Regions from separate parts of the Paenibacillus violae genome, predicted to be linked through region 1. Evidence: riboswitches for the same ligand, from Rfam matches in the RefSeq annotation. Region 1 holds a riboswitch; each other region holds the start of a gene.
What was found. Region 1 has a riboswitch for cyclic di-AMP ahead of RQP52_RS16185 (hypothetical protein). Riboswitches for the same ligand answer to the same signal wherever they lie in the genome.
Positions count from the first base shown of each region.

Region 2: another riboswitch for cyclic di-AMP. It lies ahead of RQP52_RS33955 (ubiquitin-like domain-containing protein); the one in region 1 lies ahead of RQP52_RS16185 (hypothetical protein).
Region 3: another riboswitch for cyclic di-AMP. It lies ahead of RQP52_RS26170 (C40 family peptidase); the one in region 1 lies ahead of RQP52_RS16185 (hypothetical protein).
Region 4: another riboswitch for cyclic di-AMP. It lies ahead of RQP52_RS08890 (hypothetical protein); the one in region 1 lies ahead of RQP52_RS16185 (hypothetical protein).

Region 1 is NZ_JAWCUD010000005.1:37,602-45,529, reverse strand. It holds gene kdpB (potassium-transporting ATPase subunit KdpB) at 15-2,057, opposite strand; gene kdpA (potassium-transporting ATPase subunit KdpA) at 2,088-3,758, opposite strand; gene RQP52_RS36490 (potassium-transporting ATPase subunit F) at 3,807-3,884, opposite strand; gene RQP52_RS16190 (hypothetical protein) at 4,041-4,475, opposite strand; gene RQP52_RS16185 (hypothetical protein) at 4,572-4,988, opposite strand; cyclic di-AMP (ydaO/yuaA leader) riboswitch at 5,111-5,279, opposite strand; gene RQP52_RS16180 (hypothetical protein) at 5,565-6,086, shown strand; gene RQP52_RS16175 (APC family permease) at 6,156-7,928, opposite strand, start outside.
Region 2 is NZ_JAWCUD010000019.1:9,384-17,311, reverse strand. It holds gene yabG (sporulation peptidase YabG) at 1-31, opposite strand, end outside; gene rsmA (16S rRNA (adenine(1518)-N(6)/adenine(1519)-N(6))-dimethyltransferase RsmA) at 87-995, opposite strand; gene rnmV (ribonuclease M5) at 1,058-1,600, opposite strand; gene RQP52_RS33955 (ubiquitin-like domain-containing protein) at 1,717-2,856, opposite strand; cyclic di-AMP (ydaO/yuaA leader) riboswitch at 3,147-3,340, opposite strand; gene RQP52_RS33950 (ABC transporter ATP-binding protein) at 3,623-4,366, shown strand; gene RQP52_RS33945 (ABC transporter permease) at 4,363-5,595, shown strand; gene RQP52_RS33940 (TatD family hydrolase) at 5,581-6,348, opposite strand; gene RQP52_RS33935 (HD domain-containing protein) at 6,376-7,653, opposite strand.
Region 3 is NZ_JAWCUD010000010.1:307,001-314,928, forward strand. It holds gene RQP52_RS26145 (ABC transporter permease subunit) at 1-1,007, shown strand, start outside; gene RQP52_RS26150 (hypothetical protein) at 1,004-1,960, shown strand; gene RQP52_RS26155 (hypothetical protein) at 2,017-2,613, opposite strand; gene RQP52_RS26160 (methyltransferase domain-containing protein) at 2,792-3,685, shown strand; gene sugE (quaternary ammonium compound efflux SMR transporter SugE) at 3,722-4,042, opposite strand; guanidine-I (ykkC/yxkD leader) riboswitch at 4,134-4,236, opposite strand; gene RQP52_RS26170 (C40 family peptidase) at 4,366-4,839, opposite strand; cyclic di-AMP (ydaO/yuaA leader) riboswitch at 4,843-4,981, opposite strand; gene RQP52_RS26175 (hypothetical protein) at 5,150-5,968, opposite strand; gene RQP52_RS26180 (M1 family metallopeptidase) at 6,026-7,928, opposite strand, start outside.
Region 4 is NZ_JAWCUD010000002.1:422,735-430,662, reverse strand. It holds gene RQP52_RS08910 (hypothetical protein) at 1-955, shown strand, start outside; gene RQP52_RS08905 (oligogalacturonate lyase family protein) at 981-2,093, shown strand; gene RQP52_RS08900 (MarR family winged helix-turn-helix transcriptional regulator) at 2,155-2,598, shown strand; gene RQP52_RS08895 (alpha/beta hydrolase) at 2,653-3,483, shown strand; cyclic di-AMP (ydaO/yuaA leader) riboswitch at 3,542-3,679, shown strand; gene RQP52_RS08890 (hypothetical protein) at 3,766-4,149, shown strand; gene RQP52_RS08885 (alpha/beta fold hydrolase) at 4,201-5,064, opposite strand; gene gudD (glucarate dehydratase) at 5,240-6,607, shown strand; gene RQP52_RS08875 (glycoside hydrolase family 26 protein) at 6,699-7,928, opposite strand, start outside.

The DNA.
Region 1 (7,928 bases):
GTTTCTCTTTCTCTTTAAACGATATTTAATCCGTGAAGTATCATATCGATAATTTTAATCCCGATGAACGGTACGATGACCCCGCCAATCCCATATAGCAGAACATTACGGGACAACAATCGATCCGCTGACATTGCGCGATACTTAACGCCCTTCATCGCAATTGGAATCAGCAGCGGAATGATGATGGCATTGAAAATTAAAGCGGATAGAATAGCCGATTCCGGCGATGCCAGATTCATAATATTCAAGGCCTGCAGCTGCGGCATCGCCAGGATAAACATCGCAGGAATGATCGCGAAATACTTGGCGATATCATTGGCGATGGAGAAGGTTGTTAAAGCTCCGCGCGTGATCAGCAGCTGCTTCCCAATGGAAATAACGGAAAGCAGTTTGGTTGGATCGGAGTCCAGATCGATCATGTTAGCGGCTTCCTTCGCCGCCATGGTGCCTGAATTCATCGCCAAACCTACGTCCGCTTGCGCCAGAGCAGGAGCATCATTCGTTCCGTCGCCTGTCATCGCTACAAGCTTGCCTTCTTGCTGTTCCTTTTTAATCGCAGCGATTTTATCTTCCGGTTTCGCCTCTGCAATAAACTCATCTACGCCTGCTTCAAGAGCAATTGTTGCAGCTGTCAGCGGGTTATCCCCTGTACACATGACAGTTTTGATCCCCATCGAGCGCAGCTCGGCAAAACGCTCCTTCAAGCCCGGTTTTACAGTATCTTTGAGGTAAATTACACCGTAGATTCGATCATTAATTGCTACAGCAAGAGGAGTGCCTCCGGCCTTAGCAATCCGGTTCGTAATCGTCTCCAGATCATTAGGAATTTTACCGCCTAAAGCTGTTACATATTTTTTGATCGCGTCAACAGCGCCCTTACGTACTTTGGAGCCTCCTGCGAGATTAAGCCCCGACATACGCGTCTCAGCCGTGAACTCGACAACTTCCGCACCTTCGTAAGCATTTGTTTGCCAGGATTCGCCAAGTTTATTGGCAAGCTCAACAATGGAGCGCCCTTCCGGTGTTTCATCTTTAACAGAAGCTTGAAGAGAAGCAAACGTAATGTCTTTGGCTGTCACGCCACTTACAGGAACGAATTCGGACGCCATGCGATTCCCGAAGGTGATGGTTCCCGTTTTATCTAAAATCATCGTATCGATGTCGCCTGCGGCTTCAACCGCTTTACCGGACATCGCAAGCACATTAAACTGCGTTACACGGTCCATACCGGCGATACCGATCGCAGATAAGAGACCGCCGATGGTTGTCGGAATCAGACAGACCAGCAGCGCGATCAGCGTGGAAATCTCCAGTTTCACATTCAAATACTGGGCCATTGGCACCATGGTCATAATGACGATCAAGAAGATCAGCGTCAATACGGCAAGCAGTGTTGTTAAAGCAATTTCATTCGGCGTTTTTTGCCGTTTCGCGCCTTCCACAAGAGCAATCATACGGTCTAAGAAAGATTCACCCGGATCGGTCGTCACTTTGACAACGATATAGTCGGACGCTACCCGTGTACCGCCGGTTACGGAAGAGAAGTCGCCTCCCGCTTCTTTAATAACAGGAGCAGATTCACCTGTAATGGCGGATTCATCAATGGAAGCCAAGCCCTCAATGATTTCGCCATCGGATGGGATGATCTCACCGATTTCAATACGAACGATATCGCCTTTACGGAGTGTAGTAGAAGACACTTCCTTGTAGGAGCCATCCTTTTGAACCAGACGAGCTTTCGTATCGGACTTCGTTTTCCGTAGAGAGTCAGCCTGCGCCTTGCCGCGCCCTTCTGCCAGTGCTTCCGCAAAGTTCGCGAAAAGCAGAGTAAAGAGCAGAATCAGAAAGACCGCGATATTATAAGCCCTGCCTACTTCCGTCGAGCCAAATAGGTCAGGTGCAAGTGATAATAGAAAGGTAATGACGGTACCTACTTCTACGACGAACATGACCGGATTTTTAATCATTACCCATGGATTTAATTTCTTAAATGAATCCACAATAGCTTGATTGACAATTTCTTTTGTTAATGTTTTTTTACGTTCCACTGCCATGTAAATCCTCCCTCTCTATTACGTCTATCCTTAACGCGCTGCCAAATGTTCAGCAATCGGTCCCAATGCAAGCGCCGGGAAGAACGTTAGAGCACCGATAACTAAAATAATCATGATCAAAATCCCCATAAATAAAGGCGTATTCGTCCGAAGTGTACCTGTTGTAACGGGCACAACACGCTTAGTAGCAAGTGAGCCTGCTATTGCTAACATGGCGATAATGGAAATATATCGTCCAACCAGCATGACAAGACCAATGCTCATCGCATAAAAGTTCGTTCCAGCGCTCAAACCGCCAAAGGCAGATCCGTTATTGGCTGCACCGGAGGTGAAAGCATACAGAACTTCAGAAAGGCCATGCATCCCTTGATTCGCTATGGACGTGACCGATTCAGGACGAATCAACGCCCAAGCCGTCGGTGCTAAAATGATGAGAGGATGCGTCAGAATCGCGATCGCAGCCAGTTTCACTTCTTTGCCTTCAATCTTTTTGCCCATAAATTCTGGCGTACGTCCAACCATCAGTCCACAAATGAATACAGACAAGATGAGATAAAGCAGTCCGTTTAATAAGCCGACCCCTTTGCCTCCAAATACGTTATTTAACATCATCTCCGCAAAAGGAACAATGCTTCCTAGCGGTGTAAGCGATTCATGCATCGCATTAACAGAGCCTGTTGTAGCTGCTGTCGTAACAGTTGTGAAAAGCGCTGTTTCAGATAATCCGAATCGAACTTCCTTGCCTTCCATATTCCCATGAACGCCCATCGCATCCACAGCAGATATGCCTTTATACTCTGCGTAGAACACCGTCGCCAGCATGACCAGGAAGATGATTCCCATGGCCGCGAAGACGGTCCAACCTTGTTTCTTGTTCTTAATCATTAATCCGAATGCGTATACGAGCGAAGTCGGCAGAAGCATCATACAAATAATATGGATCATGTTGGTAAACGGCGTTGGATTTTCAAAAGGATGCGCAGCATTCGTTCCGAACCATCCGCCACCGTTGGTACCGATATGCTTAATCGATTCCAAGGAAGCCACTAAACCGCGAGTAATCGTTTGTTCAGCCCCTTCAATCGTTGTCGCTTGAACAGCTCCCAGCAAGGTTTGCGGGACGCCTTGAAAAACTAAAATTAAAGCGACAATGAAGCTAAGCGGCAGAAAGACGCGAGTAATCGCCCTAGTCATATCCACGTAGAAGTTTCCGAGGTTATCTTGACGACCCACTAATCCGCGGATAAAAGCTACCGCTACGGCGAATCCGGTTGCCGCCGATGTAAACATCGGGAACGTAATGGCTACCATCTGAGAGAAATAGGAAAGCGTGTTTTCACCACTGTAAGCTTGCCAGTTCGTATTTGTAATAAAGGAAATCGTAGTATTAAAAGCGATTGTTGGAGATACGTTGCCAATCCCATCGGGATTAAACGGCAGAAAACTTTGAAGCCGAAATACGGCGTACATGAGGATCATCATGACAAAGTTGACGATTAATACAGCTCCTAAGTACTTCTTCCATCCCATCGCTTCGTCTTCTTTAACACCCATTAGGCGATAGGACATACGCTCGAAGGGGCCGAACACACGATCCAGACCACTCTTTTCATAACCGAAAACTTTCACCAAGTAGCTGCCCACCGGCTTCACCAAAAGCATGATAATCACCAGTGTGATGACTACTTGCAACAATCCCATACCCATAGTAGGTTCTCCCCCTGCTTTACATAAGTTCTAATTTATCCATTAAAATTTCTCCGGCTTCACTAAAACAAAACCGAGATACACCATGATCGCTAGCGCAATTAGTCCAATCACAATCATTTGGTTGCCTCCTATAAGTTTTCATTCAAAAACTCGCATCGAAAGCATCAGCTTACGCTTTTTCGCAAAATTTCATAAATCCCCAAAATCCCAGAAAGGTTAATGCCATTAATAAGACCATTGTTACATCGTTGTACATCGCGCACCTCCTCCAGATCAGACAGAACCTAATTTATTTGTTTGTAATAGAGATGATAGAAGAAACTTCACATCACCATTTTTAGAATAAATAACGTAGTCAGCGCCTAACCCTTTATAAATCAATCGGGGATTTACACTTTGGGTAATCACATACATCGGCCCTGAAGTCCAACTGCGGCATATCTGAATATAGCGGCAGCATAACGTCAAGCTTTCTTCGAACAGAATAATGCTCCCGATCGGATAATCGGGGATATGGGGTGAACCCGGTAATGATGTATCCACCTGGATGATCTTTTTTACTCCCTGCCCTTCTAGCTTGAGTTTTTCCATCTTGTTGTTCGTTAATGCAACATAAGGAAACCCAGCCAACCTGATTTGTTTCATAAAGTCCTCGCCTGCCTTGGTTGGCGCAGCTATTAGCAGCAAATCGCTTTGCATGACTTTCATCGCTTCCTTTCCTGACTCATTGTAACGCCGAACTGTATAAAAATGAGGTAAAGAATCCTTAGCGTGCATATAAAAAAAACATAAAAATGCGCATGCTTAGAAAGAGACATAGGCCTCTGAATGGTCAAAGATATATGAACGATTCGATAGAACATCCAACTCTTTGTTGCCTATAGATTTATGTTGAAGCTTATCTGACAAGTCAGTTAATGCCGACTCGATCACATGAGTCCTTACTTCTCCCCATGCCTCTTTCTTCTGACGGACATACTGCAAACCGTCCTCAAGGGAAAGCCCTTTGAGTTTCTGAAAGACAACAGCCCATTGAACGAAATCTCCCTTTAGATTGCCGCAAGGAATTTCATAATCTCCTAAACCGCTTGTTCCCAAGCTTGTTGAGATGGAAAGGATGCCGCAATGGCAGTCGCGGCCATGTCCGGGCAGCAGTTTATCGGATAATTCATCATCAAAGCGATAGCATTCAATTCGGGTAATCTTGCATTCGGGAACCATGTGTAGATTCACTCTCCTCATTTTTTGGACAACAAAAAGAAGCCTGCGAGCAGAGACTCCCTGCTCTCGGGCTTCTTGGCAGCTTGGTATAACAAGCAAGCTGTAATTAGCACATAGAACGTTGGCTCTCTCCCAATTCGCTTACGAGGTTAGCTGTCGGATTCGGGCTTGGAAGCGCCCTACCTTGGCAAGCCGGAGCTTGCCTTGGATTCACCCCGCGAAGACGTTGATCTGTATCCGTCCTCTATTGGTTCCCCCGTTCCCCTTGTGGGGACTCAGCGTTATCAACTTGTTGTGAAGTTGATGCTCTGAATCTTACGCCTCGGAGATCCGCCTTGTAAAACGTACCGCGACCTTCTTTTTGCCATATAGACGAGTGGATGCGCTTTCAAACAATTAAAGCATGAATTCTCGTTATTCAAGCTTCGTTTTTCTTCCATTTACGCCATTTTTATCGTTTTTTTATGGGTTACCCCGCTTTTCTTTACCCCATTTTTATTCCTCTCAGCCTTACAATTGAGGAGCAGAACACACACATTATTGCTGTCAGGTCTTACGTGCAAAGGAGAAATAACGATGGCTTCCGCTCCCCGTTATTATTTAGGGTTAATCCCCGAAATGTTAAATCCGATCCCCTTAACTTACGAGTGGTTCGGCGTCTTATGGTTAGAAGAGGCTAACCGTTTCCCTGTTATTGTCGGGTACTGGTTCTCTAAGGAGAAATCAGACATTATTCAAAAAGCGCAACGAGCCGGATATGCCAATTTGACCGAAATCTCGGAGCATTACGTGATCATGAACATGTACAGATCCATACGAAATAAACAAAAGGAGCAAGACTGGGAGAAGCGATCAAGGCTGTCAATTCGCATGAATTTCACAGCACCTTGGAAGAATGTTCCCTCTGGCTTGTATGTTGTCAAATCAAGAAATACCTTTCCTCTGCATGCTTCAGCCATATCGAAAAAAAGGTTTTTCCTTTGGTTAGAGCACGCGGCCGTGTGTGAAACCGAGCAGGAACTTCAAGCGTTCATTCGAAGGGTGCAAAGAGAGCACCACCTTGGGAAAAGAATCAAAACGGGGAGTCCTACGATGTAGGAAAGCCTGACATACAAAAAACGTACAGAAATGGCGTTTTACTGCCGATTTCTGTACGTTTATGGTCAGCTACTTTTTCAAATGATACGGCACCGTCGTCACGATGAGATCCCGCCTGTACAGCAGAAACGCGCGGATCAGTAAGCTGGACTGATTATGGAGAATGTGCTGCCAGTTTCGTTTGGGAATAAACTGCGGAATTAAGACGGTTACCCGGAAATTCGACTCGTTCGCCTTATGCTCCACAGTATCGATGAACTTCGTCAACGGTTGAATAATGCTCCGATAGTGGGAGTGCAGGGTGACTAACCGCACATCCGGCTGCCAACACTCCCATTTTTCTTGGAACTGCTTCTCTGCCTCCCGATCAAAGGCCACATACACCGCAATAATCTGATCTGGCGCTAACGATTTCGCGTAATTCATGGAATTTTCCACGACATGGGTAATTCCTGCGACAGGCACGATCATCACATTCCCCTTGATCGGGATAGAAGGCTCACACGTCGTGATCCGCAGCTGCTCACTCACGGCCTCGTAGTGCTTTTTGATTTTATGGAACGTATAAACAATCAAGGGGAGGAAGATAAACACCGGCCATACCTGCCCCAGCTTCGTGATAAAAAAGATCAGCATGACGGTAAAGCTAATCAAAGCGCCAATCAAATTGATCGTTAGTTTAACGATCCAGCCTTTGGGCTTTTCGCGCACCCATTTGACGAGCATCCCTGTTTGCGCAAGTGTAAAGGGAATAAACACACCCACAGCATACAGCGGAATAAGATGCTCCGTTCTGCCTTTAAACGCAATAATCAGAATGATCGACATAATCGCCAGAAATATAATCCCGTTCGAATACCCTAATCGATCCCCTCGGATCGTGAACATTCTAGCGATATATTTGTCCCTGGCCAAATTAACGGCGAGCAAAGGAAAGGCCGAATACCCGGTATTCGCGGCAAGCACAAGGATCAGCGCTGTCGTGCCTTGAATGAAGTAGTACATGTAATTTCTCCCAAAGGTTTGAGAGGCGATCTGCGAGACGACGGTTTCCTCCGCTTTAGGCGCAATGCCATAGGCATAAGCCAAATACACGATGCCGGAGAACAGAATGGCAAGCAGCAATCCCATGGCCGCTAAGGTTTTGGAGGCATTCTTCGGTCCCGGGTCTTTGAAGTTCGGAATGGCATTGGAGATTGCTTCCACACCTGTTAAGGCCGAGCTGCCCGATGCGAAAGCTTTCAATAACAAGAACAAAGTAATCCCGGCAACCGGCGTTCCTATAGGAGCATGCATCTCAGGTGTAACTGTGCCAGTCACCCCTTTATACAAGCCTACACAGATTAATATAATCAGCGCCAAAATAAATAAGTAGACGGGATAGGCCAAGATGGAGGCAGATTCAGTGATCCCTCTGAGATTCAGAATCGTGATGGCGACAACGAGCAGAATAGCAATATTCACATTGTAGGGGTGGAGCGACGGGAAGGCAGAAGTAATTGCGTCTGTCCCCGCTGAGATGCTGACCGCTACGGTTAGGATGTAATCCACCAGCAAGGAGCCTCCTGCGAGAAGGCCGGCGTTTACACCCAAATTTTCCTTCGAAACGACATAGGCCCCGCCCCCATGGGGATAGGCGAAAATAATTTGCCGATAAGACAAAATGAGAGCCAATAATAGAATGAGCACACCCACGCCGATCGGTATCGAGTACCAAAGAGCCGCGGTGCTTATGGTGATAAGCACAATCAGTATCTGTTCAGGTCCGTATGCGACTGATGATAGCGCGTCAGACGACAGGATCGCTAGCGCCTTTGTTTTGTTCAGCTTTTGCTCCCCTAA
Region 2 (7,928 bases), on a different contig from region 1:
ATTTACGGGTTACAAAATCACCTTGCCTCATCGCACAAATCCCCTCCATGGGTTATCCTATGGCGGGGCTGGGCATTTGGTGCGGGTTATTTACAGCCGTGCGCGCGAAGCGCAGTCGACAAGCGCGCGAATTCGTCCATGCTGAGCGTTTCGCCGCGGCGCGAAGGCTCGATGTTGATGCTCTGGAGCAGAGTTTCCAGCTCCGATTTGTTTTCTTTGGTAAAGAACCTCGCAGCGAGGTTGTTGTACAAGGTTTTGCGCCGCTGGACGAAGGACGCCTGGACGACAGCGAAGAAGAAGTCCACGTCCGCCACGTCAACCGGCGGCGTTTTGCGCACACGCAGCCGGATGACGGCAGAGTCCACATTCGGCTGCGGCACAAAGACGGTGCGCGGCACGATCGTGACAAGCTCCGGCTCGCAGTTGAACTGCACGGCAATGCTGAGGCTGCCGTAATCTTTGGTGCCCGGGCGAGCCGCCATGCGGTCGGCCACCTCTTTTTGAATCATCACGACGATGTTCTCCAAGGGAAGCTTCTCTTCGAGAAGCTTCATAATAATCGGCGTCGTGATGTAGTAGGGCAGATTGGCGACGACACTGACGCCATCCAGCCCGTCAAAATGCTGCCGGAACAATTCCGGCAGGTCCGTCTTCAAAATATCGCCATGCACGACACTCGCATGGGGATAAGGCTCCAGCGTCTCGCCTAGGATAGGCAGGAGACGCTGATCGATCTCCACGGCCAAGACGCGCCCTGCGAGCTTGGCCAGCTGCTGGGTGAGCGCCCCAATGCCAGGGCCGACTTCCAGCGCGCCTTTGTTAGGCCCAAGCTCCGCAGCCGAAACGATCTTGCCCAAGATATTCTGGTCGATCAGGAAGTTCTGACCCAGACTCTTTTTGAGCACGAGATTGTGCTTTTTTATAATTTGTTTCGTCTTACTGGGTGTTGCGACATCTTCCGCTGTTACAATCACTTCACTGCCGGGTATAGTCATTATGTAGCCCTCATTTATCTATAGGTTCTGAATTCCGAATTCCACTGTTATTCCTTACTTTACTATATCTTCGGCTCCAGATGCTCCAAGGCTGCCTCAAATTCCTCACGTGAGATCTGGAACATCGCACATCGCTTATAAAATTGTTTGCCATTGCAGTAACCGATACCCAGGGCATTGCCAACAACGAGCCTCCTGGAAGCCGCCTCCGGATGAACGATCAGCCCTGCGGCTATGAGATCCTCCATGGTAAGCTGCGAGACAGCCCCGTCGTACTCTGTCCGCAGGTTCTGGAGCGCCTCCCGGACAATCTCCGGCGCTGCGTTCTCGACGCCGATGTCGCCCTTATATTCGGCCTGCGCCTGCGTGATAAAGGCATGCTTGCAGCCAGGCACCTTGGCTGCCACAATCTTCCGTATCCGCTCACCTGCGTGATCCGGATCCGTAAAGATAATGACGCCTCTGCGCTGCTGCGCGAGGGCTATTCGCTTCAATACGGCTTGCCCGATGGCTGAGCCGCCTGTCTCTATCGTATCCGCCTCGACGGCTCGGCGAATAGCGGCCGTGTCGTCCTTGCCTTCAACGACGATGACTTCTTTAATCATAATCGGTTCCCTTCCCAGTACGCAGAAAAAGAAGAGGGATTCCCTCTTCTTTCGCCCAGGCTGCTTGCCTGGCAACGTATATTGACATTGTTCCCGCTGAAACAGACGTTTACACGTTAATTTTCAGACGGCTTTTTCGGTCCTACGACATAGACCGTATACCCTTGTTTCGTTCCGAATTTATTGGCGTAGCCATGATCTTCAAAGTACACATCGATCATTTGGCCTTTCACACCACTGCCAATATCTTCAGCACGACGGAAGCCAACGCCCTCAATGTAAACCCACCATCCCAGTGGGATAACTTTCGGATCTACCGCAATCGTTCTGCCCTCAGTAACTGTCGTTCCTGTATACGTCTTCCCATACCCAGGAGTTCCTTCGGCTTTCCCTGTCGAATCGGCTCCCGCTGAATAAGCCGTGAGTTTCACGTTCTTGAGGATTTGTTTATACCCAAATGTTACACCATTCTTAGAGACCTCATCCACGCTAGGGGATGATGCCGACAGAACGACAACGGGATTTTTCGTGCCAACGGACACAACTTTTTTAACACTTTGTTCCTGTACTTCTTGACCTACAACAGCTTCTGCAACTAATACGCCATCTTCGTAAGTCTTTTCTTTCTTTTTCAAAAGTACGCCCTCTTTACCTTCTTGAACGACCTGCTCTTTACCCTTAAGCAACGATGCATCATTTTTCTTTTCCGTGTCGAATGCAATCGGTTCTGTTACTTCTTCCGTCTCTTTTTTCACACGGACGATTTTGATTTCATCGCCTGAGCTTAAAGAGGCTGTCGGTTCGGGAGTCAGCTTATCGTGCTCCCCAAGTGCAATATGTAAACGTTGCAATGCACTTTCAACCGTTCTTGCAGTTGTGTAAACAGTGGTGGTCTTTCCATCAGCAGTCAATTGAATTGGAGAAGCGTGTTCGATGACGAATTTGTCCCCGCCCTTGATTGTAGCCGTAGGGTCTGCAGATATTTCATCGTGTTCACCAATCGTTATGGCTTGTTCATCCAGTAGGCGTTGCAGGACCCATTGCTTCGTGTGCACAACGGTTTCTTGTCCATTCACAACCACGGATACGCTCTTGGTAGCCGTACCGTACAACAACACCAAAAACATGAAAGTCATTGCGATTGAGATTATAGCCAGGCTTAAAATCAAACGCAAGTTTTCATGCTTCCATCGCAATGCGAAGGACATGCTGGATGATCGTTTTACATGGGTCTCGCTAAAAGAGATACTGCCCACTTCTTCGGTCCTCCTTCAAAGCCTCGCCGCCAGGTTACAGCATGATTATATTTGACGCGACTAAGGTTTTTAATTTAACTTAACGTGTCGTCCATCCGCAGTTGTTTGGAAACAGCTACGTTCTGGTCGTCCCACCCCGCTTTGCTATTCATCATCCTATGAATTCCGGGTTACGAATAGTCGTCCGAAACAGTTAAAGGTCCTTATGGGGACAAAAAGCCAGCAAGAAGAGGACTCTTCTCGCTGGCTTAGTTTGCATAGTAAAAATACACAAATAGCACGCACGACAATCGTTACCTCTCTTACGCTTACGAGGTTAGCTGACGGATTCGGACGTGAGAGTCGCCCTACTCAGACGTAAACTTACGTTCAACGTCCAAGATTCACCCCTGTTACTCACTCTGTTTACTTCGTCAGCGATACCGCTTTATAAGCTAACAGTGGTTCCCCCGTTCCCATAATTGGAACTCAGCGAATGGAAAAATGGCAAATTGGTTATTAAGTTATTATGAAAAGTATATTACGCTGTTAATCTCTGCCTGTAAAGGGATTAACACCTACTAAAAAGGGCTAAATCGATTAAAAATAGCTTATTTTCAAGATAAAACCACCTTTTATCTACATTTAACTCATTATAACGTACGAATACTAAGTTTCTTCGTGTTTTCACTCTTAAACTAGGCTTCGAATCTAAATTTGTTTATAATTATCAGGTATGAAACCTATGTATAAATTCCAATAATTAGATATTTAGGGAGGCACTGAGATGGGTCCCATATTACAAGTTGACGCTTTATTCGGGGGATATTTACCAAATAAACCTGTTCTTCACGACCTCACATTTTCCATCCGTCAGGGTGAAATGATGGGATTAATCGGACTGAATGGCGCAGGAAAAAGTACGACCATCAAGAACATCCTTGGATTGCTTCAACCGCAAAGGGGTTCAATTAAAATTAACGGTTTGACGTTAGCCGAAGATCCGCTGCCTTACCGTGCCACTTACGCTTATGTGCCCGAAAGTCCAGAGCTATATGAAGAGCTTACGATTCGCGAGCATCTGGAGTTAACCGCCATGGCTTACGGCTTAACGAAAGATGACTATCTCTCCCGCTCTCAAGCGCTGCTCGAGCAGTTTCACATGCAGGACAAGCTTAACTCTTTCGCAAGCCATTTATCCAAAGGGATGAAGCAAAAGGTCATGATCATGAATGCGTTCCTGATCGAACCTTCCCTCTACATCATTGATGAGCCTTTTCTCGGGCTCGATCCGCTGGCTATCCGCTCATTACTGGAGTTGATGGTCAAAATGAAGCGACGCGGCGCGTCATTTCTCATATCCTCGCATATTTTGTCTACGATTGAAAAATATTGCGATAACTATGTCGTCCTTCACAAAGGACATATGGTCGCTCAAGGCGATTTAGTCGAATTGCGTCAGCAGACAGGGCTCCAGCAAGCGTCATTGGACGACATCTTTTATAAACTTGTAAAAGGAGAATTAGTATGAAGGCGATGGACATGGATACCCGTGCCCTATGGCAGAAGAGATTTGAGCATTATATGAAGGAATCCATGGGTTACCTGCAGTATGCAGCGCGCAGCAATTTTTTCGGCTTCCTGCTATTTCTTGTCATCCTTTCTTCCTATTATTATGCAAAAATACTACAGCGCCTTCCGACAGATTATCCCTATCTGTGGATCGTCCTTTTGCTGCTGGTACCATTGTTAGCCTCAAGCCCCATTCGCACGCTAGCTAGAAGCGCAGACCGTATGTTTCTAATGCGCGTTGAACATCAGATGGGTCCTTACTTCCGCGGCGGATTCATGTACAGCCTAGTGCTGCAAGCATTCTGGACATTTCTGGCATGGGTTGTCCTATGGCCCTTGTATCATCACTGCCTAGGCCGCGATGAGCAGCATTTCTTATGGATGCTTGCTTTGCTTCTATTAATGAAGGTAGGCCATTTATTGGCCAGCTGGCAAGAAAGCCGATTTACTAATGAGCGCGCAAGAAGGATTTCCGTTAGCTTCCGCTGGCTGGCAACAGTTGTCCTGATTTCTCTGCAATTTCTGACAAGCGTCCTCTGGGCAAGCGGAGCTGCTCTTGTACTTACACTGGCTTGGTTAACTGCTACGCATTACGTATCCAAATACTACATCGGGTGGGATTATCTCATTGCGAAGGAAAGGCAGCAGCAAGCGCGATTATATGCCTTTTTCAACTGGTTCGTGGATGTTCCGCAATTGGGAACACGAATAGCCCGCCGAAGCTGGATCAGCGGGGTCACAAGATTTATTCCTTTTAAACAAGATGCTGCCTATCTCTACATATATATGAAAACATTTCTACGTACGGAGCTATTCGCGATTGTCTTACGTATATCCTTACTGGGCACATTAGCCATCGCCGTTTCAAGCAGCAGCACAGCGAGACTGCTCATCTTCTTCATCGCTTTGATCATTTCCATGGTTCAACTTACGCCACTTGAGCGTTCACACCGCTATACCTTTTGGCTCGACATGTACCCGCTTAACCGGCAGTTGAAAGCCGGCTCCTTAGCCTTCATCATTTGGTCAGCCTTGCTGCTAGAATTATGTATGCTTTCGATTCCGTTCATGATTCGATCTTCACTTATCTACATAGTCGTGCCGCTCATCGGCTTCCTCTTTATCTCACTCAGCTGTGGAGTATTTCTACGACGAAAATTTGCAAAGAATGCTTTACTTGAGACCTAACAAGGCAATGGCGTTGTTTGTCGTTATTTCTGCAAGTTCTTCCAGACTTATACCCTTAATTTCCGCGGCGGTTTCGGCCACCAACCGAACATAAGCCGATTCATTGCGCTTGCCGCGGAAAGGATGCGGGGTCAAGTAAGGAGCGTCCGTCTCTATGAGTAAGCGGTCCAAAGGAACCTGCGCGAGCACTTCCTTGGGTTGTTTTGCATTTTTGAAAGTGACAGGTCCCCCAAAGGAAATATGGAAATTCATATCCAAACACTGCTTGGCCGTCTCCCAGCTCCCCGAAAAGCAATGCATGATCCCCCCGACTTCAGCTGCTTTCTCTTCTTTTAAAATGGTCAAAATATCCTGATGCGCATCCCGGTTATGAATCACAATCGGCATTTGAAGCTTGCGCGCCAACCTGATTTGCTCCCGGAAAACTCGCTGCTGTACTTCTTTAGGCGATTTATCCCAATAGTAATCAAGTCCGATTTCGCCGATTGCCACCACTTTTTCGTGTTGACACAGCGATTCGATCCATTCCAAATCTCCCGGCATCATGTCAATCGCATCGACAGGGTGCCACCCCACTGTTGTATAGATAAAATCATATTTTTCAGCAAGAGCTATTGAACTAGGAATTGTCTCTCGGTTAAAGCCAACATTCACCATTCTAGTAACACCGGCTTCACGAGCCCGTTGTATAACCTCGTCCTGATCTTCCTGAAATTGTTCTGCATTTAAATGAGTATGTGAGTCTGTTAGCATGTTCTTCTCCTTACTTCCTCTTATGTATTATTCCTGCTCGCCTAGCATCTCCCATAGCTCCGGATATTCAGAAGCATTCAGACGCTCAAGCAACTCCTCCGGGTAATAAACATGATGCTTACCCATTTGAAAGCCGCTAATCGACTGAACGATCTCCGAGCGGTGGGTGATTTCGGTCAGCGTCTCTTTATGATCCAAAAGCAGAATCGGCAAATTATCCTCCGTCTCCCCCGGCCTGTACACATCATAGGATTGATTCGACGGGAAATCAATTTCCATGTAATAGATTGGATCGAGCCCAACCTCGGCCATTACTTTCTCCATAAGCTGAATCATTCGCTGATTCGACTCGTCAAAGGTACTGTATTTATACAATTTGCGGTCTAAGAATCGTTTGCACATATCAGCAAGGATAGGATCCTTTTCGCTCATCCAAAACGTTAACATCGCCTGCATCACAGATTCGTCGAGAAGTAAATAATCCTCAAGTGAAATCTTATTCTGAATCAGATGCAGGATCGGATCTGTCATAAAACCAAACGTATAGTTATCTTCATATAAATGTTTGGCGCGCGCAAAGATTTTGTGCAACAGAATTTCCGCACTCCGAGTCACCGGATGGAAATAGACCTGCCAATACATCTGATATCGTGACATTAAATAATCTTCTACAGCATGCATACCGCTTTCTTTAACGACAATATGCCCACGATAGGGCCGAATAACTCGGAGAATACGTTCCAAATCGAACGTCCCGTAATTAACACCCGTGAAATACGCATCTCTCAACAGGTAGTCCATCCGATCGGCGTCCAATTGAGACGACACCAGGCTTACAACAATTTCTTCATTGTAGGATTTGCAAATGACTCCCGCCACTTTTTTGGGGAAATCAGGTGAGACCCGGCTCAAAACTTTATTGACCTCCGTATCCCCCAACACAATTTTACAAGACCAATCCTCATGTCGGGTTCCAAAAGCCTTCTCAATGGAATGGGAGAAAGGCCCATGCCCCAAATCGTGCAAAAGTGCCGCACAAAGACAGATCAAACGCTCTTCCTTCGGCCAATCTTCATATTGGTTGCGTTCGAATTGGGAAATAATTTTGCGCGTGATCTCGTACACACCAAGCGAGTGCGAGAAACGGCTATGCTCGGCCCCATGAAAAGTTAAATAAGAGGTTCCTAACTGCCGGATGCGACGCAGCCTCTGGAACTCTCGCGTATTAATCAAATCCCAGATCGTGTTATCCTGCACGTAAATGTATTTATGAACGGGATCTTTAAAAACCTTCTCTTCCTTCATTCAATCACAACCTCTCTTTATTAAAATTCTACATCTTTTCGACATTTCACACCATCATGTCGACACATATGTCGTAATTTGTCGAATTTACTAATACCAATTTTTCATTGCTTTCATCCACTTAATTAGATTGGTTAAATCCACCTTTTCTCACATCAAATAGTAATATATTATTTACAAATCCTTATTCTACTTGGCTTTTCCTCTCTTTTCAGATGTGATCAGATTTCAAAAAAATATTGCTTTCGGGCCCAAACTAGCGAAAATATGGTTGA
Region 3 (7,928 bases), on a different contig from region 1:
TCCGAAATGCCTTCCTATCTACCCAGCCAGATCAAATTCGGGTCACGCTTGGACCGGATACAAGCATTCAGAAAATAAGCGATCAACTGCCGGGGAGTCGCGTCCTCAATAACAAAACGGGCTTGCTGTCCGTTCCCTATGGCGAGTCATGGGATTACGTCAGCAAAGCGTTGACGATCAAAGGCATTTACCGCGTGTCAACGGTTCCATTGGAGCGTCCTATCATCTCATGGCGGTATTACGGATATTCCGTGAAAGATCAAATTCAGGGCTTCTTCCATGGCGATTTCGGTAAATTCCGCAGTCCGTACAACCGCAATGAAATCTCTGTCATCGGAGAGCTTCCTCGCATGCTGCTTCGCACTTGTACGTATTTCATCCCAGGCTTGCTGCTGGCAATTGTGCTTAGCGTGCTCATGGCGATGTCAGCGTCATTGTGGCGGCGATTAGGTCTTGTACTTGATGGCGCACAGGCTTTGCTTGTGGGCTTACCCGATTTCTTTTTAATTGTTCTTATTCAATTAGGCGCAATCTATGCGACGAAGTTTCTAGGTCATTACGTGCTGCTGATTGTACAAGTCGGTGATAAAACGCCGTTCCTCATCCCATTTCTCACCATCGCGCTAATCCCGTCAGTTACGATTTACGGTACAATGCGGGTCGCGATTGCGAGGGAGCTGGGGCAGGATTATGTCGTTACCGCACAAGCCAAAGGATTGACCCGCGGTGAGGTGTTGATCTCTCACGTACTGCGCAACGTAATGCTCGATTTGCTCTCGATTCTGCCGAAGGCGACAACGCTGGCACTGGCGAGTATGGCTGTTGCGGAAGCGATCTGCGGTATATTCGGCCTGGGCGGCTTCATTACTTCACCGGCCATGCAAAGCGTCACATCGATGTCAGTCATTTGCATGTCGCTCGTGCTGCTCGCAATGGCATTTCATGTGCTGTATGCCTTATTGCGTAAAAGGTTTGTCGTTCGCACAGGGGAGGTTGTATCACGATGATCAAACGTTCATCTAGTGCATTCTATCTCTCTGTTGCTCTTATCGTGCTTATCCTTCTTGTTGCGATATTTGGTACATGGCTGAAGCCGCACGGCATCGCGCCGGAGGACAAAATCAACATGATTCAGTATCAGCAAGATGGGAAAACCCGCTACAACATTCCGCCGTTTTCACCGAACAGCACGTTCCTGTTGGGGACGGATCACCGGGGCTTTGACATGGTGAGTCTGCTGCTTAACGGTTTGAAGTATACGCTGGGGACGACTTTAGTGCTAACGCTGCTCCGTTTTATTATCGCGCTCCCTTGGGGATTGTGGAGCGGGACCACCGGCAAAGGGTGGGGTGTTCTAAAAGCGATGCAGTGGGTAGTGGCTTCCGTGCCTGCGTTTGTATTTCTATTTCCGCCATTAGCCGGGATGTATTTCGGGCTGAGGCTCGATCAGTGGGTGAAAGCGGACGCGCACTACAAGTTGCTCTTCTCCGCCACCTTTGTCATTCTCGTCACGTTCATCGGCGTATTTCCGCTAGCTCATCAGATTGCCGAACGAACGCGTTATTATAATGATAAATTATTTATTGAAGCATCGCGTTTAATGGGCGGCTCTGTTTTTCACCGTACAGTCCGGCATTTAATCCCCTGCATGAGGAATGAAATGACGTTCATGTTCCTTAGCGAATTCATGCAAGTGCTCTTCCTGCTGGGGCAATTAGCCGTCTTTAACATTGTTCTTGGCGGTACGGAAACGATTGGCGACAGCGACGCCGGCTACTCCATTACCATTACGACATCGGGGGAATGGTTGTCCCTTATCGCCTACGGCTCCAGGTATATTAGGCTGCATCCTTGGATTATTTTGAGTGTAGGGACCAGCTTCGCCTTGTTATTCCTCTCGCTGCAGTTCTTCTTGAGTCAATTGAAGCGCCGCTACGGGAGTGAACGACAGTTCATGTAAAAAAAGGTCGGGTTCCATCTACGGATGGAGACCCGGCCTTTTCATATACAGATCTTTTATTGCAAGTTGCTAAGTCGAAAATCGAGCCTGGCGGCAACGCCGGCAGGATTTTCCTCGGTGCGCGACCCGCCAAGGTTAAAGGCGATGATAACGACGTCATTGCGTCCGCGCCGTACAAATCGGCGAATGTCGAAAGTGCGGCCCGGGTTGTAGAAGGAAGGTGTGTTCTGCGGTCCGTCAAAGAGGAGCGGCACGCCATTGATGATGACAACGGCATAATTGTCGACAGATAGGAAAAGAGAAGCGCCGAGAATGGCTCTACGCTCAGAAAGCGTGAAACGTGTCGAAATGATGGCATTCTCACTGTTCAAATTGCCGGAGTACCAAACATAGTTGGCATTAGCAACTTGCACCCACGCAGGGTTGCGGGGAATGATTTGCGCATTGAACCACGAGTTGTCGGTGCCGATCGAAACCGTGCGCTGACTTAGAAAGCGACCCGAACCGGGCTTATGGTATTTTCTAAGCTGCGTACGGTACATCAGCATGGCTTTGCTTCTGGGCAGGCCTGCGCTCTTGGGGAGCCGAACAATTTTGCTCGGTTTTCCAGCCATTCGTTGTTTGGGAATCATTTCTCCATCTCCTATCAACATATGAATATACTTTCTTTGTATTCTATGTTTACTAGAGCGATTTGCGAGGGTGAGTGGCCGGTGTCGCCTTCTTCATGCAGCCTAAATTCTCTACTCACATAAAAAAAGTACAATTAATATGTTTTAATGACATATAATATATGTTAATATAATAAAAACGCAAAGGAGGAATCTCCCAATGGACGATAAGAATGATAAGACCAAAAGACTTTCCGTCTACTTGCCTGAAAAGGTGAAGACCGATCTGGAGCGCATGGCTGAGGAAACGGGCTTGTCGATGACACAGCTTATTGTGATGGCGACGCACGGTCTACTTGCGAATTATGCTTCGCAGGGCGGAGCTATTTTTGCCGACTTATTGGCAGCTAAACAACGGATCGTTCACGAAGTGAAGGATAGGCAGCGGCTTTTGAATGAAGAGAAAGAAGGCATGCAGGATTACTACGGCGCGCGAGCAGCCGAATATGAACGGATTTATGCTCGCGAGGATGCGGACTATCAGCAAGAACTTGCGATGCTGGCGGATATCGTGAAGAGGCAGGTTACGGGGAGCCGTGTCTTGGAGGTGGCCTGCGGTACCGGATATTGGACGCAGTTCATGGCGGAAACAGCCAAGCACATCGTTGGGGTGGACGTTCGACCGGAGGTGCTGCAAATTGCTGCAGCCAAATCTTGGCCGCTGCATAATACCTCTTTCGTCGAAGGGGATGCTTACCGGCTTTCGGAAGTACAAGGGGATTTTGACTACGGAATCGCCAACTTCTGGTTTTCGCATATCCCGAAAAATCGTCTGGATTCGTTTCTGCAAGGATTTCATGAGCGGCTTGGACGGGGAGCCCGCGTTTTTATGGCGGATAATGTGTACGTCCCGGGAAGAGGCGGCGAGCTGATTACGAGTGAACATAGCGAAGATACGTACAAAAGAAGGGAGCTGGCCGATGGCTCCAAGCATGAAATTATTAAAAACTACTATTCGTACGAAGAGTTGAATGAAATCTTTAAGCCGCTGTCGGAGCATCTGCGCATATTTGTCGGCAGCTCCTTCTGGTATGTTAGCTACATCGTGGCTTAAGAATCATCGGCCCAAGGAAAGAAGGAAACTCCTGGCTTAATGTCCGGATGTGAATTTAAGGCCGAGAACGCCGACCAGAATGAGGATCATGAATAGGATACGCAGTAAACTAACAGGCTCGTTCAGAAATAGGGTGCCGATAATAATCGCGCCTACAGCGCCAATTCCCGTCCAAGCCGCGTAGGCGGTGCCGATAGGTAGAGTTTTCGTAGCCACCGCCAGAAAATAAAAGCTGATGATCATGCCGACAATGGTGATGCTGGACGGAACCAGCCGTGTAAAACCGTTGGAGAACTTTAGTGAGATCGCCCAAACTACTTCAAAAACACCTGCAATGACCAAGTAAAGCCATGCCATCTGTGAATCACTCCTTAAGAAAGTATGCGAAGATGCCCATCTGACCGCGGCAAAAAGAAAAAGCCTGGAAGCAATATCGCGAATGCGATAAGACTCCCGGGCTTTTTCCCCTCCGTGATCACAGCGTATTCGCTGTGTGTTTTCTCTCGGACCAGACTGGCGCTGCAGCGCCACGGAACCCTAGAAACATGATGCCGTAATTATAGGACGGCTTACACGCTATGTCAAGTTACAACAGCCACAAGAAATGAATAAAAGCCCTGAGAAGCAGCTCATTCGAGCTAACGCTTGTCTGGGCTTTTTATTCATGATGAACAAGAAAATTACTTGGATTCAGCAGTTAGTTGATTGTAGATATCATCCCACAGAACACGTCTAGCGGATACATACCTTTTCGCATAATAGGATTCGCTCAGCTTGTTTTTCACGATGCCTTCATTGGATGCGGAATGAATAAATTCACCGTTACCCAAGTAGATGCCTACGTGAGAAATGCCTTTGCCTCCTGTGTCGAAGAACACAAGATCACCTTTACGAAGATCACTTTTGTCGATCCAGTAGCCCTCTTTATTTTGAGCTGCTGAACTATGAGGAAGGTCAATGCCGAATTTGTTGAACACGTACGCGGTGAAACCAGAGCAATCAAAGCCTCTTGTTGTCGTTCCCGCATCGCGGTACGGTACTCCAATCAATTCGTCAACCGTTGAGTCCAATGTGGATTCTGACGCAGACACACTCCCTAAAGCTACACTCAAAAACAAAACAAGACTAAAAAGAAGAGCAACAACCTTTTTCAACTGCTTGTCTCCTTCCGGTGCCTACGAGGTTAGCTGGAGGGTTCGGTTGAAGGTTCCCTATGATCCCTGTCTTGCAAGATCAATTCACCCGGTATGGTTCCCCCGTTTCCCCAAGAAATGAGGAATTCGGCATGAAATATTTGGTTTTTTAATGCTAGTCCCTTAAATTCGTCATAAACATCGAAATTCCTCCTTTTTCGTGCAATTGGGTCTGAAAAAATGTGTAAAGGTTCGCTTTACAGACAAAAAAACCCCCTTTTGCAAGGGGGTTGAACAAATCTAAACCATTTATGGTTTTATTTATTGCTTTTTAACGACTTAATTTGGCGGAAAGAAGCTGGAATTGCGACGTAATGGACCACATCTGCATGAAAATATGGAAAAGCGGGAAAAGTTGATAAATGATTAGCGCTACCAGACCTGCCCAGATATAGGTCGTTGTGACCGTGATCCCTGCCAAAAGTCCTGAGCTCAGTAAAAGTATCAGAGAAAGGCCGATAATCGGAAGCGAGTACCGCATGAACGTTAGGACTGTGGATATAATGCCGAGACGTGCGGCAATGGCGAACTGCACATACATGAAGAGCAGATGCAGCAGAAAACCGTACACCAGCATGCCCAGCAGCCAAGGCAGTAAATCGAGGGAAGCCTGTTCATAAGATGTGCTGTGAGCGAACACCTTCTGCACTTTGGGCAGCACCCAGATGAGCGGCAGCAGAGATAAGGCGATTCGAATCAAATACACGGCAAAGAAGGGGAGCGTGAGTTCCTTGATGCCGCGGACGAAGCGGTAGCCGGCATTTTGATCGGAATGGGTGAGCGAATAATAGACACCGCCGTTCAGCATCGGGCTAAGGAACATGCGCGCCAGGAGCAGGCCGGCCAGCCACCACAAGTAAGAGTGGCTAAGATCCGTTTTGAATAACTGAAACTGACTTTCGGCCAGAAAAAGCTGGAGCGCTTGCTTCGGCTGATCGCCGCCGGGAAACCGGTGCATGAGGGGAACTAACACCCCTTGTACAAGCTTATATAGGAGCATCCCCCAGCACATTTGGTAGATGAACAAGACAATCGTAGCGAAGGGTTGCCGTAGAGCCGCCCTGAAGCCGGATTTGAGATAGGTTGTCACCGGTGTCCCTCCTAAGCGTTGTTTTCTGAAGGCAAACTTGCCTTGTAGAGTGGGCGCCTACCAGGCTACCCACCCGAAAATAGCTTGCAGGAATTGGATAATGCCGAGATTCAGGCGGAGTTTCCACTTGGTGTCCACTTCTGCTTGCATAAAGTTATTAATATGCTTGTTCTCAAGAATGAGCGAGTAGTTCGGGTCGATACGAACCCAGTCAATAGGCGTCGTGTGGGTTAGTTTGTACTCAATGCTGCTCTCTTTGCCGTCCCACGTTTTGTCGAGCATCGTACCGTCGGCGAAATGGAACTGAATCGGCACTTCGGGCGAATTGCCTCCACGCTTGGAGATGAGGACCGTGCTCTCGTAAGGGCCGGCTCCTTTGCTGCCAGTGGCTTTCACATGGATGCTTTCAACCGTATAATCAACCATCATTGAGCCGTAGACATATTCATTGAAGAAGTCGTCCCACTTCGTTTTCGTTACATCCTCGACCACATTTTGAAAGTCTTTGGTAGAAGGATGCTTGAATTGCCATTTTTGAAAATAAGTCCGCATGATACGATCCATGGTCTTGGTGCCGACCTGTTTCTCGATGGCTTTCAGCACGAGTTTGCCTCTGGTATACACATTTTCTGCGTATTGATCATGTCCGGTATAGGCCCATGCGTTTTGCCGCAGGGCATTCGGAGAAGTAATGTAGCTGGACTCGACAGGCAAATTAGGGGTTGCCCCGAAGTCGGCCTCCATCACTTTATCCTCGGCGTAGGAGGTAAAGCCCTCATCCAGCCAAGCTTCTTCAAACTCATTGCTCGCCACAAGGCCATAGAAATATTGGTGACCGATCTCGTGCACAACGACGCGTTCCAATTCCTGATCCGGCGTTTTGTCGTCCGCGCCCCAAGCGGTTATGAGCGTAGGATACTCCATCCCGCCTGCGCCGCTGCCTCCGGGAGGAGGTACAACGATAGACAAGGTCGAGTAAGGATACGATCCGTACCACTGGCTATAGCGGGAGAGCGCTTTTTTGGCAGCGTACATATAGCGGTCTTTCAAATCCTGATGGTTGGGATCAAGATAAAGCTTGATCTTCACACCGGGTATTTGCGGCGTAGAGAAGGGTTCCTCCACATACACGAAGTGAGGTGAAGCCGACCATGCGAAATCATGCACATCATCGGCATAAAATTGGTACGTCTTCGTCCCGTTCTCCGTCACCGCCGGTTTCACAGGGAAACCTGTCGCGGCAACCGTGTAGTTCGCCGGCACTTGAATTTTCACATCATACAAGCCGAAGTCCGCATAAAACTCCGAATTCCCATGGTATTGATGGAGATTCCAGCCTGGCTCGGTGCGTCCCCTTGTGCCGGCCCGTTCATAAGCGGCGACCTTAGGGAACCATTGTCCAGCCATCACGAAGTCGTTCACATAGCCCATTCTGGCGAAGGCTTCGGGCAGTTTGACGAGAAATTCCGTTTTGAGTGTGACTCGCTCGCCGGCTCCAACCGGCTTTGACAACGGTATTTTGATCAGCGTGTGGTCGTCTTTATTGCCGTCATCAGGTTGTACAAACGCCATGCGTGGCGTAAGGTCCTCGCCATCTTCCGTTTTTACGGAAAGCAAGTCCATCCAACCGGTGCTATCCGCCGTAGCTTCATCTTGCCTTAGCTTGCCGCCGGACTCCCGCATAAACGTGGTTTTCTTAGATGCGAATGCATTCGGATATAAATGCAGATAAATCTCTTGCACAGGAACCGTTCCCGGATTTTCCCACGATAACGCTTGCTGCCCCTTGAGCTGCCTTGTTTCGGGTGTGTAGGCAACATTCATGTGATACTCCGCAATGCGGTAGCTCAGCGGTTCCTGCGTTTGTTTGTCCGAAGATTTGCCGCGATCTGCAGGCTGCATGTCCGGCGCCGGAGCTGACGGTTCCTCCTTAGAGACGACGGGCACCGTCAGTTTACTT
Region 4 (7,928 bases), on a different contig from region 1:
CAGCAAGCAATGGTCAGGCCCGCACAGCCGTGCCTATCATACGATGATGACGCCGGAAGTTTTATCCTTCTTGCAGATTGCCAGCCGAGGTGAGTTGGACTTCATGCCAGTCGATCAACTGACATACAATCTGGATTGGTATGGCAATGATATTGGATGTCCTGAGAAGTACATACCGGCGTTCAAACGAACAGAGACAGCGGAACATGTACAAACAATTAGCAAAGACGAGGCTGGCGACATTGTTAACCAAGCAACTACGTATATGGAAGGGCCGGTTAGTGTGGGAACCTTCAGCAAAGATGTGATGTGGAATCAGCGCCGCAATTTGCTAGCTTATGTACGCAACGGTGATGCATCTACCTATATTCATTTGCGCCTGCTGAACGAAGGTTATGACTATTCTTCCGGTATCTATTCCAGTGTTCAAAAGGGGAAGGATGTGTTGTTCGGCATCGGATTTTGCACAAATGGCGGCAATACGCACATTGGGCTCGATCCCATTGATGGTGCCATCGAATCAGCGGACCTAAGAGTTCGCTTTGAGATTGGAGGAAGCCTGCATGAGGTTAGGGCAGAAGCTGTCTCGCGAGAAGCCGAAGCAGCTACAGTACACGTAGCAGAGCAGACGCTGCAGGTGAAAAGAATATTCGCAGCCTTTGACGGGGAACAGCCAAGCTGGGAGCTCAGGCAGGAACAGGATAAACTGTTCCTTGACTATGTTATCTACGCCGGCGAGCGGAAGAGATTTGCTTTTGATCGTATGCAGGAAGCGCTGCTTCTGTTTGCATGGCGTTTGGGCGAACAAGGAGAAGAGCTCGACACTTCGGCTTCCGTCTTAGAAGCGAACGCAGAGGTTCGGGCGGTATTCCGTACCCCTAACCGCTCGCCGCTTCAATTGACCTTACCGCTTAAACCTGCTGAGAAGATGAAAATGCTGCGGCCTCGTCCCTAACATTAAGAGAATGGAGTGATCACAGATGGCTAAAGGATCTACGATTCGTAACGAGTTCCATCCGTTTGTCGATGCCTACACGGGCCGATCTATGACTCGTTTGACAGCCCCGGAGCAGGTAAATCATCATCCTTATTTTTATTATAAAATGATTACAAACGACAATCGCTATCTCATTTACGCTAGTGAGCGAGAGGGATTCCGTCAGCTTTACAAGATGGATCTGAACGATGGATCGGCTCTGCAATTAACGGAAGGACCCGATATTCACGATTTCAGCTGCAGTCTGACGAGTGACGATAACTACTTGATCTATTGCCGAGATCAGCGGATTATGCGATTGGATATGACGACGCTGAAGGAAGACGTTCTCTATACATCACCTGCAGGCTGGAAATCCAATGCGAATCCCGGCCTCAGCTCAGATGACAAGTATCTCGTTCTGGTCGAAATTAATGAAAAGGATGTTGTACCGGGCAAAGGGGACTGGTCCAACTTCGAGCCACAATGGGCAGCGAAGCCGCACTGCCGAATCATCTACCTGGATATCGAACAGCGAACCAGCCATATCGCGCATGAGGAGCTGGACTGCTGGCTGGGGCATCCGCAAATTCGTCCCAATGACCCATCAACCATTTTATTTTGTCATGAAGGTCCTGGGCATTTGATTGATGCCAGACTCTGGCTAGTCCAAAAGGACGGGACGCTGCTGCGCTGTGCGAAGGAACAGACGCATGATGAGCTCATCACACATGAATATTGGCTTGCCGATGGCTCTAGATTCGCTTATGTGTACAGACATAAAGATGATCTCTATCACGAAAGTATCCGTTTCATGGACTCGGAGACATTAGAGGAAGAAATCTGGATGAATTGCTCTAAGTATTGCCACTTTATTTCGAATGCCAATCATACGATGATCGTCGGGGACGGGCAGCTGCCCGAGCAGCACTTCATCTATTTAGTGGATGTAGAACGGAGGCAAGAAGAGCGTTTATGCTCCCATGGAACTAGCTGGAAGTCATACGGTAACACACAGGATGCTCATCCGCATCCGGCTTTTTCTCCAGATGGCACATTTATCATCTTTACCTCTGATATGGAGGGCGTTCCTTGTATGTATAAAGTGGATTTGTGACAATGTTCGAGGCAGCCGGCTAGTTGCATCGGCTGCCTCAAATATATTTGACATTAGTTTGATGTCAAACTATAATACAGATATGAAACCAAGAGACGCTGTATCAATTATTTCCAGAATCAGAGAAAAGACCAATCGGTTTATCATAGCCGAGATGGCGAAATATGGGGTCGACGATATTGCCATTTCACATGGGGATATTATCTTTGCTCTATTTAAGATGCCTAGATTGACTATGGCGGAGATTGCCAAGAAAATTGATAAAGATAAGTCTACAGTGACTGCACTCGTAGATAAATTGGTCCGTCTAGGATACGTGACAAAGGAAAGGGACACCGTAGATTCAAGGGTCGTCTATGTTGCCTTAACGCCAAAAGGGGAGGAACTGAAACCGATATTTGAAACCATCTCAGAAAAAATGTTAGATGTATTTTACATGGACATTACGGATAAAGAAAAGGAAGAATTACTGAGAATTCTAACGAAAATTTATAACAATTTTTAAATTTTTTTAGACTAATAGTTTGATGTCAAACTATATAACGAGGTGAAACTTATCATGAAAGATTATACAAAAGATTTGCCAGATCATCGTGTGAAATATATCGGAGAAAATGATCTATTTATAGAAATTTTCGAGGGAGAGGAGCTACCGAAGGAAGCCTCCCAAAAACCTCCGCTTTTATTTGTACACGGTGCCTACACGGGCAGTTGGATGTGGAGCAAATACATCCCACACTTTATAAACAAGGGATGGAATTGCTATGTTATGAATTTGAGAGGTCACTACAAAAGTAGAGTGCTCGATTTGACAAATGTAACATTCGAAGATTATTTGGAGGATATGAAAGAGGTTTTGGCCGAGTGTGAGGCTCCACCGATACTCATAGGATTTAGCATGGGAGGAATTTTGAGCCAGAAGCTGGCTGAAACCAACGAACTTGCAGGCTTAGTGGTGATCGATACAAGCATAAGTAAGGAAGTTTATGAAGCTGTACCCTACAAAGAAATAGCTAGAAGGACAACAGGAGTATTAATGCCCGCACCATCCCGAGAAGAGAATTCCAGTATAGATGAATCAATGGATGACATTAATTTTCAGAGAAAGTATATAACTGTGGAGTCATTAAAAGCATTTAACGATTTTTATTTCTCTTTGGGGGCAAGCGGTGGGATATCGATAGACAGCAGTTTGATGGTTAATCCAGCCTTGGTTATTAAAGCAATTAATCGTGAAGAGGATGACCGGCGGGGAAAGGCGACAGCGGAGCATCTCCATGCAGAGTATACAGGACTTTGGGATACGACTCACACCGGATTGCTTGTTGGGCAAAGATATATGGAGGTAGTAGATCGGATCATGTTATGGTTACAAGGGATGTATGACTAAGGACATTGAATAGATAAGAAAATATTACTATTGCTTCTCGGTATACATTGGAGTAAATTGATAAAATACGCTTAATTCTTTAGATTAAAGAAGCGGGGGAACCAAGTTTCCTGGGGTGAGTACACAAAGTGAAGTGTTAGGGTTAACTTTCAACCCGAATCCGTCAGCTAACTTCGTCAGCGTAGAAAGAAATGGATAGAAACATTCAATGGAACATTGTGATTTGAGGTTCTATTCCCTCGCTTCCTTTTTCTCTTCTAGAGAAAATAGGAGGAACTAGACATGCTGCTTATGAAAGTAACCAAAGAATGGAAGAATCTTTTTCCATGGAAGAGAGCCAACGATTCCGTACAGCGCCAACATGAGATTCTTCATTTGAAACAGCGGTTGGAGACGTACGACATTCAATTTCCGAATTTGGCTTACCGGCCATCAGACGTCGAAACACAGACGTTAATGGAAATTAGTAAAACGGTCGCTCAAAATAATGAGCTGCTTAACCAACTGAGTTCAGAAAAGGAATTAGCGGTTGAACAATCGCTAGCCCATCTCGTCGGAACCACTCTCCAAATTTTACTGGATCACCTTAACTTTATCGTAGCCATGGCGCATATTTTCAGTGGTCCGTATCCTTGCCTCAGAGCGTACATCAGCCATACGAATTAACGATTTTCAACAATAGAGAAGGAGCTTGCCTGACGGCAGCTCCTTTTTCGTTTATTTTCGCGCATAGATACGGCCAAAAAAGCACTTGATAAGCTCCGCAACTTGCTGACTTTGCTCTTCCAGAACAAAATGTCCCCCGCATAAAAAGTGAGTTTCCACACATGTTAATAGTTCTCCGAAAGCAAGAGCTCCTTGCACCGTAAAAATAAAATCATTTTTGCCCCAGGTTATAAGCGTAGGAGGTTGATAAGTTCGCAAGTATTGCTGCCAAACAGGGTATTGTTCGACGTTGGTCCGATAATCGTAGCCCAATTCCAACTGAATTTGGCTATTACCGGGTCGATCCAAAAATAACTGGTCCATTAGGTAACCATCGGGACTAATTCGATAGGGATGACACACGCCCGTTACATACTGCATTTTTGTAAAATGAAAGGTTGCAAGCTGGGCAAAGGCCGCTTCAGTTGCAGGATTTCGATCCGCCCAAAGTGCTTTGAAAAGATCGAACGGTTTCCCTAATCCGTCTTCACTAACCACAGCATTCTGAATAACGAATCCTAGAATACGATGCGGATTCCGTACAGCCAGTCTGAAGCCGATAGGACCTCCATAATCATGGGTGTACAAAATATAGTGAGAAATACAGAGATTATCTATAAGCTTTTCAATCATAAGTGATAGATTCTCAAAGGTGTACGCAAATTCTTCAACGGAAGGCATACTGCTATTTCCGTACCCTAGATAGTCAGGAGCAATGACATGAAATCGGTCTGTGAGTTGAGGAATCAAATCCCTGAACATATGGGATGAGCTTGGAAAACCATGAAGAAGGATGATGGTTGGGTTGTACGGACTACCGGCTTGGCGAAAAAATAACTCCCAGCCGTCGATCTTCATTTTTTTATAATGAATCATCATTTCAACGTCCTCTCCAGCGAAGCGCATATTATTCCCTAACAAAAATATGTGAATAAAAGTTATTTAAGTACTTAGGAGCTAGATGACGTGGTACAATTTAACTTAAGTTATGCGAATTAGTTGTCATCTTCATTAAACTGGTATTCATCCATTGGAAAGGGAGAGATCAGCCATGAAACAAGAACTGCTAAATGAGCAATCGAGAAATCAAGCGTCCAGCACGCCAATTATTACCGAACTAAAAGTAATTCCAGTTGCAGGGCACGATAGTATGCTCTTCAATCTAAGTGGAGCGCATGCTCCATTCTTTACACGTAACATCGTTATCCTCAAAGACAGTGCAGGTCATACGGGCGTTGGTGAAGTACCGGGCGGCGAGAATATTCGTAAAACGCTTGAAGACACAAGCCCACTGGTTATCGGTCAATCGATCGGCCAATACAATAACATTCTTACTAAAGTTCGCAAGCAATTCGCTGATCGGGATCTGGGAGGACGCGGTTTGCAGACTTTTGATCTACGCATCACAATACACGCCGTTTCGGCGTTGGAAGCGGCATTACTTGATCTCTTAGGTAAATTCTTGGATGTACCGGTTGCAGCATTGCTAGGAGAAGGTCAACAGCGCGATAAAGTAGAAATGTTAGGCTACTTGTTCTATGTGGGGGACCGAAATCGGACAAACCTTCCGTATCAGGGCGCTGAAAATGCTCCGAATGACTGGTTTCGACTGCGTCACGAGGAAGCGCTTACACCTGAAGCCGTGGTGAAACTTGCCGAAGCGGCGTATCAACGATATGGCTTTAACGATTTTAAGTTAAAAGGTGGCGTCCTGCGCGGTGAGGAGGAGATTGAAGCGGTCACTGCGCTGGCGGAACGTTTCCCTCAAGCCAGAATTACACTTGACCCTAACGGGGCATGGTCTTTAGCTGAGGCGATTCACCTATGCCGTGATCAGCATCACATATTGGCTTATGCGGAAGACCCATGCGGTGCAGAAAACGGTTATTCAGGCCGTGAGATCATGGCCGAGTTCCGGCGTGAGACAGGCCTTCCAACGGCAACGAACATGATCGCTACCGATTGGCGCCAGATGGGCCATACGATTCAGCTGCAATCTGTCGACATTCCGTTAGCTGATCCACATTTCTGGACGATGCAGGGCTCTGTTAGAGTAGCTCAGATGTGTCAGGAATGGGGGCTTACATGGGGATCTCACTCGAACAACCATTTTGATATATCGCTTGCGATGTTTACCCATGTGGCAGCCGCAGCGCCGGGGAAAATTACGGCCATTGATACACACTGGATTTGGCAGGATGGACAGCAGTTAACCAAGGAGCCGTTTCAGATTGTTGGGGGCATGGTGGATGTTCCGAGCAAGCCGGGTCTGGGAGTAGAAATTGACATGGAAGCCATTGAAAAGGCGCATCAGCTATACAACCAAGAGGGCTTGGGAGCGCGTGATGATGCGCTGGCCATGCAATTTTATATTCCCAATTGGAAATTTGACCACAAACGACCTTGCCTTTTGAGATAGATAATAGATAGCCGCTGTTTCCTGAATAGAGGAAACAGCGGCTATTTTTGCCTATGTTCAGTGAAAATAAAATAGAAAACTCCAATTTCATTTAGTTTTTGCTGACAGCAGTGGGCTCCATCTTATCATTGTAAGCGACGGCGTACCAAGGTTCTGCCGCTGATTCCACATTCACTTGAATGTCTATATCCCAGGGAGCCTCATAACTGACGCCAAGAAGCTGATTGCCTTGGTAAATGGCGATAGCAAATGGGGGTTCACCCCGTTCGTTCTCAAGCTTAGGATAAACAAGAACAGTTTGTTTGCCAGTAGGAAGAGATTGATCGGTAACAGGCGTATAGCGATATTGTATGGGGTCAACGCCTGTCTGAACCTTACCTAGGAACCAATCGGATTGGATGAGCCGTTGATATAAGCCGTCCATGAAGGGGTTCTCCCCGATATCATACACATAAGGCCCATTCGTTCGAATCGCTTGAGCTCGACTGAAGTTAAAGTAGGTAATCGCTTTTACCTGCGGAAACAATCGCGGCAGTAAACCGTACATATAGCCCAGTTGTCCTTCAGCCCAGCTCCAGTACGTTTGGTTCGTAGGCAGGTAGGTGTGAGCAATAGCGCCCTCTGAAATCATAATGGGCTTATGACGATAGCGCTCGTAGAGAGGTGTGAAGGTATCAATTACGGTTCCTTTTAGCTGCTCTTTATCTGCTGAATAGGGTGTGTTATACAAAGAGAAACCAACCCAGTCTACGTAAGAGTCCCCTGGATAGTAGTCATCAATCGTATTCGACGGCGAGAAATTAGGGGACCAAACCATCGCAACATTAGGCGCTTCTTCGGCCATAATGTCATGAACAAGGCGGAATTTCTCAATATACTGCTGGGGACTTCCATGCCATGGCACCCATGCGCCATTCATCTCCGAAGCATAACGCAAGAAAATGGGAATGCCGGAAGCCTTGGCTTCCCGGGCAAAACGGCGAATGTATTCGTCATCCAGCACGTCGTCTAAACCAAAGCGCGGCTCCCAACCGATCTGGAGTGCGCCGCCAAGCTCTTTGACTCTTTCCGCTGTTCGCGCGGGGAAATAGGTATTCGTATCGGTCTGTACCTTCCGCCAACCGACATAAGCCAAATAAAGGGCGTGTTTTCGCCCGTACACATCTTCAATCTTCGTAACATCGTACCCGACTCTGCGATCTGCCCCTAACATACCTATATAAGTCCCTGAAGCTGGCTCATGTTTTGCAAGATTGGTAGATTCCGTTGTCATAGGAACGCGGAGATAAAGCTCCATATTCACTGAAGGACTTTGGATGCT